Regions from separate parts of the Cronobacter malonaticus LMG 23826 genome, predicted to be linked through region 3. Evidence: predicted binding sites of a transcription regulator. Region 3 holds the regulator's gene; each other region holds the start of a gene.
What was found. The regulator LexA, encoded in region 3, represses DNA repair genes until DNA is damaged. The targets are predictions, from matches to a motif close to TNCTGTATGTACATACAGNA.
Positions count from the first base shown of each region.

Region 1: the regulator LexA is predicted to act here: its motif matches at 2,138-2,157, upstream of umuD (translesion error-prone DNA polymerase V autoproteolytic subunit).
Region 2: the regulator LexA is predicted to act here: its motif matches at 1,481-1,500, upstream of AFK66_RS11065 (metal-dependent hydrolase).
Region 4: the regulator LexA is predicted to act here: its motif matches at 1,832-1,851, upstream of uvrB (excinuclease ABC subunit UvrB).

Region 1 is NZ_CP013940.1:1,950,136-1,953,787, reverse strand. It holds gene AFK66_RS09305 (ASCH domain-containing protein) at 1-288, shown strand, start outside; gene umuC (translesion error-prone DNA polymerase V subunit UmuC) at 416-1,684, opposite strand; gene umuD (translesion error-prone DNA polymerase V autoproteolytic subunit) at 1,686-2,105, opposite strand; gene AFK66_RS09290 (peptidase U32 family protein) at 2,309-3,652, opposite strand, start outside.
Region 2 is NZ_CP013940.1:2,344,931-2,348,582, forward strand. It holds gene hxpB (hexitol phosphatase HxpB) at 1-457, shown strand, start outside; gene kduD (2-dehydro-3-deoxy-D-gluconate 5-dehydrogenase KduD) at 645-1,400, shown strand; gene AFK66_RS11065 (metal-dependent hydrolase) at 1,514-2,104, shown strand; gene AFK66_RS11070 (L-cystine transporter) at 2,240-3,631, shown strand.
Region 3 is NZ_CP013940.1:293,497-297,148, reverse strand. It holds gene AFK66_RS01395 (CsbD family protein) at 1-75, opposite strand, end outside; gene dinF (MATE family efflux transporter DinF) at 283-1,590, opposite strand; gene lexA (transcriptional repressor LexA) at 1,717-2,325, opposite strand; gene AFK66_RS01380 (diacylglycerol kinase) at 2,434-2,802, opposite strand; gene plsB (glycerol-3-phosphate 1-O-acyltransferase PlsB) at 2,935-3,652, shown strand, end outside.
Region 4 is NZ_CP013940.1:2,753,688-2,757,339, forward strand. It holds gene uvrB (excinuclease ABC subunit UvrB) at 1-1,755, opposite strand, end outside; gene AFK66_RS12965 (hypothetical protein) at 2,236-2,583, opposite strand; gene AFK66_RS12970 (ABC transporter ATP-binding protein) at 2,645-3,352, shown strand; gene bioD (dethiobiotin synthase) at 3,349-3,652, opposite strand, start outside.

The sequences.
Region 1 (3,652 bases), 1.7 Mb from region 3:
TGCAGCGATTATCACGCCTGGCGGCAGGACGGCGAACCGGTACTGCCGGGGGATTATCATATTATCCTCAACGGCGCGGGCGAGCCGCTGTGCGTTATTCGCACCCACACGCTGCGGCTGGTGAAATTCTGTGACGTCACTGAACAACTCGCCGCGCTGGAAGGCGAAGGCGATTTAAGCCTCGCTTACTGGCGCAAGGAGCATGAAGCGTTTTTCACCCGCGCCGGCTGTTTCTCTCCCGACATGCCGCTGATGTTTGAAGAGTTTGACCTGGTGGAGCGGTGTTGAGGGATTATGACAAGATCAGAAACGCCTTATCTGGCGGACTTTTATTGTCGGCGCGCAGCGCTTTATGGCCTGGTTTAACCGGCAGCGCGGCGAAGGCGTAAAGACGCCGTAAAGGTTTTCGCCCGCCTCACCACAAACTCGCGCGCGGTAATTCACTGAAACGGGTGGTGTAACCGGGCGAAAGGAATTCGCGCTTCATCGCCCAGGGTTTTACGATCCCCTGGCCTGCGAACCAGAGCTTTCCCCTGCCTGAGCGATTATATTCATCCAGCAGATGCATTAGTGGCGCGCTGTTGGCCTGCGGCGGGTGTTCGTCGAAGAGATTAAGCTGCGCCACGCCCTGGCTGAAAAAATCCCCCAGCATGACGCCCGCTTTGATATAGCGATAGCCTTCGCGCCAGATGGCGTCCAGCGCGCTTACCGCCAGCCGCACGATTTCGCGGGTGTCGTTGGTGGGCGTCAGCGCCTGGCAGAGCGCCTGATTGCTGTAGCGGTTGTCCGGCTCGTCATGCGGGCTGGTGCGGATAAACACCGCCACCTGGCGGCAGAACTGATGCTCCTGACGCAGTTTCTCCGCGGCGCGCTCCGCCCAGGCGCAGACCGCCTGACGCATATCCTGGTAAGCCGTGACCCGGTAGCCAAACGAACGGCTGCACACGATCTGCTGTTTCGGCGCGACAAATTCATCCATCGCCAGACACGGCTCGCCGCGCAGCTCGCGCACGGTGCGCTCCAGCACCACGTTAAAATTTTTGCGGATCACCCACGCCGGGCTGTTGGCGAGATCAAACGCGGTCTCAATGCCCATCGCCGCCAGCTTTTTGCTGAGCCTGCGCCCGACGCCCCACACTTCATCCACGTTAAAATGCGCCAGCGCCCTGCGCAGCCGGGCGGGATCGGAGAGATCGACCACCCCGCCCGACTTCGGCCATTTTTTAGTGGCGAGATTGGCGAGCTTGGCGAGCGTTTTAGTCGGCGCGATACCCACGCCGACCGGCAGATGGGTTTCGCGCCAGAGGCGGTCGCGGATCTCATGAGTAAACGTGGTCAGCGACATGACGTTACTGACGCCACGCAGATCGACAAACGCCTCGTCGATCGAGTAGATCTCCACCTGCGGCGCCATCTCTTCGAGAATATCCATCACGCGCTTGCTCATGTCGGCGTAAAACGCGTAGTTGGAGCTGAAGACCGCCACGCGATGACGCTCAAAGAGCGCGCGCTGTTTGAAATAGGGTTCCGCCATAGTGATGCCAAGCGCCTTTGCCTGGCGGCTGCGGGCAATGACGCAACCGTCGTTGTTGCTCAATACCACGACCGGTTTATCCCGCAGATCCGGGCGAAACACCATCTCGCAGGAGGCGTAAAAGCTGTTCACATCCACCAGCGCGTACATTTCAGCGCCTCTTCTTCAGCACCCAAGTGACCACGCCGAAAATCACCACCTCGGCGTCACCGCCAAGCGGGATCGGCGCGAAATCCGGGTTCATCGGCACCAGTTGCGCCACCGGGTGCAGACGCAGGGTTTTCACGGTGAACTCCCCTTCCAGCGCGGCCACGACAATGTCGCCCTCCTGCGGCTTCAGGGCGCTGTCCACCACCAGCAGATCGCCATCCTCGATCCCGGCGCCGTTCATCGACTCCCCGGCCGCCCGCAAAAAATAGGTGGCGTTCGGATGCACAATGCAGTGCGCGTCAAGGCTTACACGCTTTTCGACGTAATCCTGAGCGGGCGACGGAAATCCGCAGGCCACTGTCTCAAGGAACAGCGGCAACCCCTCGGCATCAGGCTGTGGCAAGAGTCGCATCATTAACATGGCGTACTCCATCCATTCATTATGTTGTTATTTACTGTGTTTATATACAGTAGTTTGATTTGTACTATTCTGACAACCCTATTTTTAAGCGAAGCGGCGCAATTGCCTGGAGAACGGCCAGTTTGTGCGGGTTTGTTGAGCGGTATGGCGTGCAGACAAAAAAAAAGCCAGAGCGCAGGCTCTGGCTTTTCGGGGAAGGATAATCAGGCGTTTTTGCGTTTTGGCAGGGTTTTCAACAGGTCTTCCGGGCTGATGGAGGCGACCACGCTGCCCGGCTGCGGCATTTTCAGGATATGATTTTTGATTTTGCCGACCACGTGCATTTCGCAGGGTTTGCAGTCAAAACGCAGGGTTAACACTTCGTCGCCGTGCACCAGCTGCATCGGCGTCGCCTTCCAGCTCTTGATGTTGCCCTTCGCCTGTTTCGGGCAGAGGTTAAAGGCAAAGCGCAGGCAGTGTTTGGTGATCATCACCGGGACGTCGCCTTTTTCCTCGTGCGCTTCATACGCGGCGTCAATAAGCTGCACGCCATAGCGATGGTAAAATTCACGCGCCTTATGGTTGTAGACATTCGCGAGGAAGCTCAGGTGCGTTTCCGGGTAGACCGGTGGCGGCACGGAAACCGGCTTGCGCACGCCGCGCTGGTAATTCGCCAGACGCGCGGCGTCCAGCGCCTCGATAGCTTCACGGCGGAACGCGTTGAGCTGGCTGTTAGGCACAAACAGCGCGCCCGGCAGCGTAATCTGCACGTCGCGGGCGAAATAGATAGTCTGCCCCAGTTTCGCCAGGCCCTCTTTCAGGCTGGTCAGCGCTTTTTCCGGGTTGTTGGCTTCATCGAACTGCCCGTCAAGCGTATGCGTCACGCTGACGCCATCTTCGCTGGTTAGTGTCAGAATCAGCTGTTCCTGCCAGCCGCCGAGTTCGATATCCACACCGATGCGGCGCTCGCTGGAGGTTTTCAGCAGCGCCTGCTGCCAGTTGTGATCGAGGTTGCGGTTAAGCTTGTGGTGCGGGCGCAGCGTTTTCAGCGCCGCTGGCATCTCGTTCGGGAAGACGCGGTAGCGGTTTTCACCGGTTTTTTCCGCCACATTGACGCGAAAGCCCACCACTTCGCGTTTGATCATGACGTTCAGCCCGTCGCCGTTCGCGAGCGGCTCGGTGACTTCCACATCCAGATGCTCTTTGCCGACGCTCAGCACTTCGCCGACCGGCAGGCCGACGAACGTCGGGGTGTCGAACGCGCCAATATCTATCTTACGGGCGTTAACGAAGTAGTCGGTGCTGCCGCGGTGGAAGGTTTTCTCGGTGGACGGCACGAAATAGTGCGCCGTATTACCGGCGGAGGAACGCGCCAGATCGCCGCGATCTTCAATAATCGCGTCGAGCATCTGACGGTAATGCGCCGTGATGTTTTTCACGTAGCTCATATCTTTATAGCGCCCTTCAATCTTGAAGGAGCGCACGCCTGCGTCAATCAGCGCCGCCAGGTTGGCGGTTTGATCGTTGTCTTTCATCGACAGCAGGTGTTTCTCATACGCCACCACGCG
Region 2 (3,652 bases), 2.1 Mb from region 3:
ACTGGATGAAGTGACGCAGCGCATTATTACCCGCGCCATGACGCTGGTGGAAGAAAAACGCCCGCTGCTGCCGGGCGTGGCAGACGCGATTGCGCTTTGTAAAGCGCAGGGGCTGAAGGTCGGCCTCGCCTCCGCTTCGCCGCTGCGGATGCTGGATCGCGTACTGACGCTGTTTGATCTGCGCGAGCAGTTTGACGTGCTCGCGTCCGCCGAACATCTGCCTTACAGCAAGCCGCACCCGCAGGTCTATCTGGACGCGGCGGCAAAGCTTGGCGTCGATCCGCTCTGCTGCGTGACGCTGGAAGATTCCGTTAACGGCATGGTCGCCACCAAAGCGGCGCGTATGCGCTCCATTGTGGTTCCGGCCGAAGAGAACCGCAGCGACGCGCGCTGGGCGCTCGCCAACGTGCGTCTGAACTCGCTGACCGAACTTGAGCCCTGGCATCTGAAAGGGTAAACCACACTCCGCTGCCGCCGCCCGGCAGCGGTTTTGGGTTTATATTCCAGAAAAAACCGCCCTTCGTCATATTTTTAAAACACAGTTTCATTTAGCTTTGTTTTTTCTTCCGGCGGCTCCTATCATTGCTCTGAATGCGAAAGGGACTTTCCCTGCGCCGCACTGATGAGTCAATGAGGAACGGAACATGCTGGAGACATTCTCGCTTGCCGGAAAAGTGGCGATGGTGACCGGGTGCAATACCGGGCTGGGACAAGGCATGGCGCTCGGGCTCGCCGCCGCCGGGTGCGATATCGCAGGCGTCAGCCGTCGTCCTGCGCGGGAGACCGCCGCGAAAGTCCACGCGCTGGGCCGCCGTTTTGTCGCGATTGAGGCGGATTTAGCCACGGCGCCGGTGCAGCCGCTCGTCACAGAGGCCGTCGACGCGCTGGGGCGTATCGATATTCTGGTAAACAACGCCGGGATCATCCGCCGCGATGACGCGCTCGATTTCAGCGAAAAGGACTGGGATGACGTCATGGATCTCAACCTGAAAACCCTGTTCTTTCTCTCGCAGGCCGTCGCCAGGCAGTTTATCGCTCAGGGCAGCGGCGGAAAAATCATTAACGTCGCCTCCATGCTCTCTTTTCAGGGCGGCATTCGCGTACCCTCTTACACCGCGTCGAAAAGCGGCGTGCTGGGCCTGACACGACTGCTCGCCAACGAATGGGCGCCGTATGGCATCAACGTGAACGGCATCGCGCCGGGCTATATGGCGACCAACAATACGCAGGCGCTGCGCGAAGATGCCGAACGCAATGAGGAAATTCTGGCGCGTATTCCGGCAGGCCGTTGGGGTACGCCGGAGGATCTACAGGGGCCGGTGATCTTTCTCGCCTCAAAGGCATCAGATTATGTGAACGGTTATACCCTGGCGGTGGACGGCGGCTGGCTCGCCCGCTGAGCGCAACGCGAGGCGTCATGCGGGCTGCGGTGACAAAGTGTTACACCGTCACCACTTTTCTCTACTGTATAAAAACCCTATACTGGATAGATTGACAGTTACAGGGTTTTATCATGACGGCGGAAGGCCACCTGCTTTTTTCGATTGCCTGCGCGGTATTTGCCAAAAATGCCGAGCTGACCCCTGTGCTGGCGCAGGGCGACTGGTGGCATATTATCCCCTCCGCCATTCTCACCTGCCTGCTGCCCGATATCGATCACCCGAAATCGTTCCTGGGGCAGCGGCTAAAGTGGATATCAAAACCCGTAGCGCGGATGTTCGGCCACCGGGGGTTTACGCACAGTCTGCTGGCGGTCTTCGGCGGGTTGACGCAGTTTCTTCTGAAAGTGCCGGAAACCTGGATACTACCTGCCGATGCGCTGCAAGGGCTGGTGCTCGGTTATCTCAGCCATATTCTCGCCGATATGATAACGCCCGCCGGCGTGCCGCTATTGTGGCCCTGCCGCTGGCGCTTTCGCCTGCCGCTGCTCTATCCGCAAAAAGGCAATCAGCTTGAGCGCGTGTTATGCATGGCGCTGTTTGTCTGGGCGGTGTGGATGCCGCAAAGCATGACCGACAGTAGCGCAATGAAGTGGTCGTCGGCCGCCATTAATTCACTGCAAAACACCTTTAATCGCTTTATTCATCACCAGATGGAACAGTAAATAAACTGAAATTGCGTTTTGATATAAACCATTCCATTTGGATATAAGGCACCCTGTTTTGATTCTGATACCCTTTGCGGCATAAAGGCATGCCATTTCGGCCGTGCCGGTTATAAAAAAATCAGGAGAACGGGGATGAATCTTCCACTGATAGCGAACGTTGTCGCGTTCGTGGTTCTGCTGCTGTTGCTGGCGCGCACGCGCCACACCCAGTGGAGCCTGGCAAAAAAAGTATTACTCGGTCTCGCGATGGGCGTGATCTTTGGCCTGGCGCTGCACACCATCTATGGTTCTGACAGCGAGACGCTGAAAACCTCCATCCAGTGGTTCAACATTGTCGGCAACGGCTATGTGCAACTGCTGCAGATGATCGTGATGCCGCTGGTGTTCGCGATGATCCTGAGCGCCGTGGCGCGTCTGCATAACGCTTCGTCGCTGGGTAAAATCAGTGTGCTGACCATCGGTACGCTGCTGTTTACCACGCTTATCGCGGCGCTGGTCGGCGTGCTGGTGACCAATCTCTTCGGCCTGACGGCGGAAGGTCTGGTGCAGGGCAGCGCGGAAACGGCGCGTCTGAATGCCATTCAGACTAACTACGCCGGTAAAGTCGCCGATCTGACCGTACCGCAGCTGATCCTCTCTTTCATTCCGAAAAACCCGTTCGCCGACCTCACCGGCGCAAGCCCGACGTCCATCATCAGCGTGGTGATTTTCGCGGCGTTCCTGGGCGTAGCGGCGCTGAAACTGCTGAAAGATGACGCGCCGAAAGGCGAGCGCGTGCTGGCCGCTATCGACATCCTGCAGAGCTGGGTGATGAAGCTGGTGCGTCTGGTGATGCAGCTGACGCCATACGGCGTGCTGGCGCTGATGACCAAAGTCGTCGCAGGCTCTAACCTGCAGGACATCATCAAGCTCGGCAGCTTTGTGGTCGCCTCCTATCTGGGCCTGGGCATTATGTTTGTGGTTCACGGTATCCTGCTGGCCGTGAATGGCGTCAGCCCGCTGCGTTACTTCCGCAAAGTGTGGCCGGTGCTGACGTTTGCCTTCACCAGCCGCTCCAGCGCGGCGAGCATTCCGCTGAATGTAGAAGCGCAGACGCGTCGCCTGGGCGTGCCGGAATCCATCGCCTCTTTCGCGGCGTCCTTTGGCGCGACAATTGGCCAGAACGGCTGCGCGGGTCTCTATCCGACCATGCTCGCGGTGATGGTCGCGCCGACGGTCGGTATTAACCCGCTCGACCCGGTGTGGATCGCAACGCTCGTCGGCATCGTGACCTTAAGCTCCGCCGGTGTGGCGGGCGTCGGCGGCGGTGCGACCTTCGCCGCGCTGATCGTACTGCCAGCGATGGGCCTGCCGGTTACGCTGGTGGCGCTGCTGATTTCCGTTGAACCGCTGATCGACATGGGCCGTACCGCGCTCAACGTCAGCGGCTCCATGACCGCAGGCACGCTGACCAGCCAGTGGCTGAAGCAGACGGATAAAGCCATCCTGAACAGCGATGACGAAGCTGAACTGGCGCACCGTTAATCACGTAAGATGATGTTCTTA
Region 3 (3,652 bases):
GGTTAATTTACCCCATTGCTCTTTCACTTTACCTTTAAACTGTTTCCAGTTACCGCCAGCTTCATCTCTGTTCATAGACGTCTCCTTAACATTCGGTAGTGAATCAGTCTCACAGGTTTTCCTGTGGGGGTTCAGCCCGAGTCATCTTCATCATTTGCTGAACGTACTACTTATTTTAGACGTCAATTTTAACCCCGGTGGGATATTCAGAATCTTTAACCATAACGAAGCGCTGACGCCGACAAATTTTCTTTTATGGGCGATGTGATACGTCAGGGAAACTCAGTGCAAAAGACGCCCCCGGCGCCATAAATAGCCGAGCGACAACCCACGCAGCGCCAGGAAAAAGGTGAGCGCCAGCCACAGGCCATGGTTGCCAAGCGCTGGCAGTGTGAGCAGCGTCAGGCCAAAACCGAGCGCCGCGACGGCCATGCTGTTGCGCATCTCCGCCCCGCGCGTCGCGCCGATAAACATACCGTCCAGCAGATAACACCAGACGCCGACGACCGGCAGGATCGCCTGCCAGAAGAGATAGGGCTGCGCCAGCGCCTGGAGCGAAGGTAATGAGGTCAATAGCGACACAATGTACTGCCCCGCCACTGCATACAGCAGCGCGAATGCCAGCGCCACCATCCCTGCTTGTCGGCATGCCGCGCGCCAGACGCTGTTAAGCTGCGATTTATCCTGCGCGCCGAAGGCCTGCCCGGCATGGGCTTCTACGGCATAGGCGAAGCCATCAAGCGCATAGGCGGTGAAGGTCAGAAGGGTCATCAGAATGGCGTTCACCGCGACGATATCGCTGCCGAGCCGTGCGCCAAACACCGTGATGGAACCGAAGCAGAGCTGCAACAGCAGCGAACGCAGCATGATGTCGCGGTTAAGCGCAAGCAGCCTGCCAACGCCGCCGCGCCACGCCATTTTCAGCATCGAAAGGGTAATACCGCGCAGGCGCAGCACGCGGGCTGCCATCATGAGACCGATGCCAAGCGTCGCGTATTCCGCTATCGCTGTCGCCAGCGCCGCGCCCTGGACGTTAAGGCCAAGCCCCATGACGAACCAGAGATCGAGCACGATATTAAGCAGATTGCCGACCACCAGCAGGATCACCGGCGCGCGGGCGTACTGCACGCCTAACAGCCAGCCAAGCAGCACCAGATTAGCGAGCGCCGCGGGCGCGCTGAGCCAGCGGATCTCCAGAAACCGCCGGGCCTGCGTCAGCACCGCGTCGCTGCCGCCGGTAACATGCAGCGCCAGATGAATCAGCGGCTCGCGCAGGGCGATGATCAGCACACCGGCAATCAGCGCCAGCGCCATAGGCTGCACCAGGGCGCGGGCCAGCGCTACCGGATCGCGCGCGCCGAACGCCTGCGCAGTTAGCCCGGTGGTGCTCATGCGTAAAAAGAGCAGCAGCATAAACAGGAAACTGGTGGCGGTAGCCCCCACCGCGACGCCGCCAAGGTATACGGGGCTGTCGAGATGACCTATAACGGCGGTATCGACCAGGCCTAAGAGCGGTACGGTGATATTGGAGAAAATCATTGGCAGCGCGAGGCGCCAGAGAGCTTTATCAGTAGATGTCAGAAAGGGCATATGGCGTTCCGATGCCGTTACGCGAAGAAGAAAAAGTATGAAGGGCTTTAGCTAACGGGAGAAGTCATTACCGTAACCGGGGCGGGCCAGTTACGGTAATGCGGCCTCAGAGAGCCGGGTGACGCATCAGAGCCATTCGCCGTTGCGGATAACGCCGACGGCCAGACCTTCGATTGAGAAGTTATGCTCGCGCAGATCAACCACAATCGGTTTAAACTCGCTGTTTTCCGGCAGAAGCTCAACGGTATTACCCTGTTTTTTCAGGCGTTTCACCGTTACTTCATCATCAATGCGCGCGACGACGACCTGCCCGTTACGCACATCCTGCGTTTTATGAACCGCCAGCAGATCGCCGTCCATAATCCCGATATCTTTCATCGACATCCCGCTAACACGCAGCAGAAAATCGGCGTTTGGCTTAAACAGGCCAGGATCAACCTGATAATGCCCTTCGATATGTTGCTGAGCCAGCAGCGGTTCGCCCGCCGCCACGCGCCCTATCAGCGGCAGGCCGGTTTCGTCTTCCTGCAACAGACGGATACCGCGCGACGCGCCGGAGACAATCTCAATCACCCCTTTACGCGCCAGCGCTTTAAGGTGCTCTTCCGCGGCGTTCGGTGAACGGAAACCCAGACGTTGCGCGATTTCCGCACGCGTAGGCGGCATGCCGGTCTGGCTGATGTGATCCCGAATGAGATCAAACACCTCTTGTTGCCTGGTAGTTAATGCTTTCATTCCGCCCCCTGGGTGCATATACAGTGATGCTGTGAGTATATACAGCTAAAGGTGATTTTAAAACCATAACCGGTTAAAAAAGCGCTTCTTTCGCGATTTCTGGAAAACTTATCGCAAATGCTGCCAGAGCAGCGTGACCCACACGATCAGCGCGAGGATAATCGACAGCAGAACGGCAGCGGAGCCCATATCTTTGGCGCGCCCTGAAAGCTCATGAAATTCAGGGCCGATGCGATCCACCACCGCTTCAATGGCGCTGTTGAGAATTTCGACAATCATTACCAGCGTAACGGAGCCAATCAGCAGCACGCGGGTGACAGGATCGACATCCAGCCAGCAGGCGATAAGAATTGCCGCTATCACGGCAACCCCTTCCTGGCGAAATGCAGCTTCATTTTTCCAGGCGGCGCGTAATCCCTTCCAGGAATAGCCGGCAGCGTTAATAATTCGGGTTAACCCCGTGGTGTTATTGGCCATGACAAGAAACCTTTTTTAAATTCAGGCGTCAATGCTAATGCGCTTCGATAAAGAAGCACCACAGAAATTCTACGGAGTTTCTGATATTCTTGCGCCGCAATTGCATTATTAACCAGAGGCTTTACATCGTTTATGTCCGGTTGGCCACGAATTTACTACAAATTACTTAATTTACCATTAAGCGTGCTGGTAAAAAGCAAGTCCATCCCGGCGGCGCCCTGCCCCGAACTTGGGCTGGATACGTCACGCCCTATTATGTACGTGTTGCCGTATAACTCGAAGGCGGATCTCCTGACGCTGCGGGCGCAGTGCCTGGAGCACGATCTGCCCGATCCGCTGGATCCGCTGGTCATCGACGGCACCGAACTGCCGCGCTATGTGTTTATCCATGGCGGCCCGCGCGTGTTTACCTACTACACGCCGAAAGAAGAATCGATCAAACTGTTCCACAATTATCTCGATCTGCACCGCAGCAACCCGGATCTCGACGTCCAGATGGTGCCGGTGTCGGTCATGTTTGGCCGCTCACCGGGGCGAGAAAAAGGCGAGGAAAACCCGCCGCTGCGCATGCTGAACGGCATTCAGAAATTCTTTGCGGTCTCGTGGCTTGGTCGCGACAGCTTTGTGCGCTTCTCACCGCCCGTATCGCTGCGCCGCATGGCGACCGAGCACGGCACCGACAAACGCATCGCCCAGAAACTGGCGCGCGTGGCGCGTATGCACTTCGCCCGTCAGCGCCTCGCCGCCGTCGGTCCGCGCCTGCCTGCGCGCCAGGATCTCTTTAATAAACTGCTCTCGTCAAAAGCGATTGCTCGCGCCGTTGAAGACGAAGCGCGCACCAAAAAAATCT
Region 4 (3,652 bases), 1.8 Mb from region 3:
CACAATGCCGTGCTCTTCGTTATACGCCTGCTGTTTCTCACGACGGCGTTCGGTTTCGCCAATCGCCTTCGCCATTGACGGCGTGATTTTATCGCCGTAGAGAATCGCCTTGCCGTTCACGTTACGCGCCGCGCGGCCAATCGTCTGGATAAGCGAACGTTCGGAGCGCAGGAAGCCCTCTTTGTCGGCGTCGAGAATAGCCACCAGCGACACTTCCGGCATATCCAGCCCCTCACGGAGCAGGTTGATGCCCACCAGCACGTCGAACTCGCCAAGACGCAAATCGCGGATAATCTCCATACGTTCCACGGTATCGATATCCGAGTGCAGATAGCGCACTTTTTCGCCGTGCTCTTCCAGATACTCGGTTAAATCTTCCGCCATACGCTTGGTGAGCGTCGTCACCAGCACGCGCTCGTTAATGGCGACGCGCTTGCGGATTTCCGACAGCAAATCGTCCACCTGGGTCGCCACCGGACGCACTTCGATAATCGGATCGAGCAGACCGGTCGGGCGCACCACCTGGTCGATAATCTCGCCGCCCGATTTTTCCAGCTCATAGTTGCCGGGCGTCGCCGAAACATACACCGTCTGCGGTGCCAGCGCTTCGAACTCTTCAAATTTCAGCGGGCGGTTATCCAGCGCCGACGGCAGGCGGAAACCATATTCCACCAGCGTCTCTTTACGCGCGCGGTCGCCGCGATACATCCCGCCGATCTGCGGAATAGTCACGTGCGATTCATCGACCACCAGCAGGCCATCCGCCGGCAGATAGTCAAACAGCGTCGGCGGCGCTTCGCCAGGGCCCCGGCCGGAGAGATAGCGCGAATAGTTTTCGATGCCGGAGCAGTACCCCAGCTCGTTCATCATTTCGAGATCGAACTGGGTACGCTGGGTCAGGCGCTGTTCTTCCAGCAGCTTGTTGTTTTCCAGCAGCACTTTGCGGCGCTCCGCCAGCTCTACTTTGATCTCTTCCATCGCCTGCACAATGCGCTCACGCGGGGTGACGTAGTGCGTTTTCGGGTAGACGGTGAAACGCTGGATAATGGAATCGACGGTGCCGGTGAGTGGATCGAACAGCGACAGCCGCTCCACCTCTTCGTCGAACAGCTCGACGCGCAGCGCCAGCTCGTCCGATTCCGCCGGGAAGATATCAATCACCTCGCCGCGCACGCGGAAGGTACCGCGCTGGAACGCCTGATCGTTGCGGGTATATTGCAGCTCCGTCAGGCGGCGCAGAATGGCGCGCTGGTCGATGATCATCCCTTTGGTGAGATGCAGCATCATCTTCAGGTAGAGATCCGGGTCGCCCAGACCATAGATAGCGGAGACCGACGCCACCACGACCACGTCGCGCCGCTCCAGCAGCGCTTTGGTGGCCGACAGACGCATCTGCTCGATATGCTCATTCACCGACGCGTCCTTCTCGATAAAGGTATCGGAGCTCGGCACATACGCTTCCGGCTGGTAGTAGTCGTAGTACGAGACGAAATATTCCACGGCGTTTTCCGGGAAAAACTCTTTCATTTCGCCATAGAGCTGCGCCGCCAGCGTTTTGTTTGGCGCCAGCACCATCGTCGGGCGCTGCAAATCGGCGATGACGTTCGCCATGGTGAACGTTTTCCCCGAGCCCGTCACACCCAGCAGCGTCTGGTGCGCCAGCCCGTCTTCCAGCCCTTCCTTGATGCGGCGGATAGCCTCGGGCTGGTCGCCGGAAGGTTTGAAAGCGGAATTGAGTTTGAACGGTTTGCTCATGAAGAAACACCTGATGAAGATTTGCGCGGACAGAGCGTTAATTTTACTCGCCGCAGCGATTTTTGCCAACGATAAATACTGGATATAAAATCAGTAGCAGGTTAGCGGATTTTGTTCACACCGCATTTTTACCATCTGGTATGAACCAAATTTGGCCGTGCGCCGGATAAAACACTATACGAGGGCGGTTATCCCCAAAATTTTTTATCCTTTAACATTTGTCAAGCGAGGCCATGATACTTTTGTTGCAGCAGATGACACTTTTCCTTCAGCGCTTGCTTTTAAATAACCCGTTAATTTTAAAATGATTTCCTGAAAAGACGGCTTTCGCGCCAGATCGGGTGCAAGCCGCATCGGCTCTCGCTTACGGCGCGTTTTCTAACTCTAATACACAAGGTTATCCACAGGAATAGTGGATAACTGCGTCCAGCCCTGAAAGCGCGCCGCATCGCCGCTTCGCATCACTCGCCCGCGTCTGGCTCAGAAAAAAATTTTCCCGGTGGGTTTTGAAGTATTTTCCTTGCTTTCCGCGCGGCGCTTTGCGCGATCCTTTTCACATATTTCTGCTTTGCTTTTGCGCAACGCTGCACCAAAACCACGCCCTGACCAGCACTCAAAATGTGCACGCCGCCCGGCTTTTTCCAGGATAACCCACTGCGCCTGACGCAGGCTTTCAGGTTTAGTCTCAATTTCAGACGCGATCGAAGGGCATTTCACTGGCTGGCAAGAGAATTGCAGTATCCCGTTTACCGGAACTACACCCTCTTCCCGTCGTTGGCGGGAAGCGACTGCAGGACGCACGGGCAGGCCGGGGAAGTCATCGCGCACGCGGCATCAGAGCACGTGCGCTAACGCTGTTTTCCGATACCCTGTCTGAAGGAGAAGCGCCATGTTAAGTCTGCACGCAGTTAACCACTTTTACGGCACGCAGCATACGCTGTGGGACGTCAGCCTCGATCTTCTGCCCGGCGAGTGCACCTGCGTTATCGGCGCGCCGGGCATGGGAAAAACCACGCTGCTGAACTGCGTGGCAGGCTATCTGCCGGTTAAGAGCGGCAGCATGCTCTGGCATGAGGCTGGCGCCGCGCCGCAGGAATTAATGCGCGTCGGCCCGGACGCCCGCGCGGCGCTCGGCATCCGCTACGTGCCCCAGGAGCGGCGCTATTTTTCACAGCTGACGGTGGAAGAGAATCTGCATATCGCGCTGCGGGCACAGCCCGAGACCGCGGCCAGCCCGGAGCCGGTGTTTGAACTGTTGCCGACGCTCTGGACACATCGCCACACCCAGGCCGCCGGGCTTGCGCCGGAAGTCGCACTCCAGCTGACGCTCGCCCAGGCGCTGGTGACGCGGCCACGGCTGCTGATTCTGGATGAGCCGACGCGCGGCCTCGGGCAGGCGTTCATTCCGAGGCTTGCGGATCTGCTGACACGGCTTAGCCGCGAATGGGGAATGAGCCTGTTAGTGGTGGAGCGCCATCTGTCTTTTATCCGCCGGATAGCGGATCGCTTCTGCCTGCTGCACCGCGGGCGCGCCGTGGCCCGCGGTAGCGCGGCGCAGTTAACCGATGCGCGGCTTATGCACTGGATAACGCCCTAGCGCGTCAGTTTGCTGAGATCAATCCACTGCGCGGCAGGCGTCACGTCAGGCTCGGCCCCCAGCCACGGAATTTCGCCGAGCATAGGGGCCGGTAACAGACGCTCAAGCGTGGCGAGATACTCCTGATGACGGCGGCCTGGCGGCTGCACATCGTTCGCCACCCAGCCCGCGAGACGCAGGCCCGCGGCCTGTACCGCCTGCGCAGTCAGCAGCGCGTGGTTGATGCAGCCAAGCTTAACGCCGACCACTAAAATCACCGGCAGGCGCTCCTGCTGCACCCAGTCGGCGAACGTCGCGTCG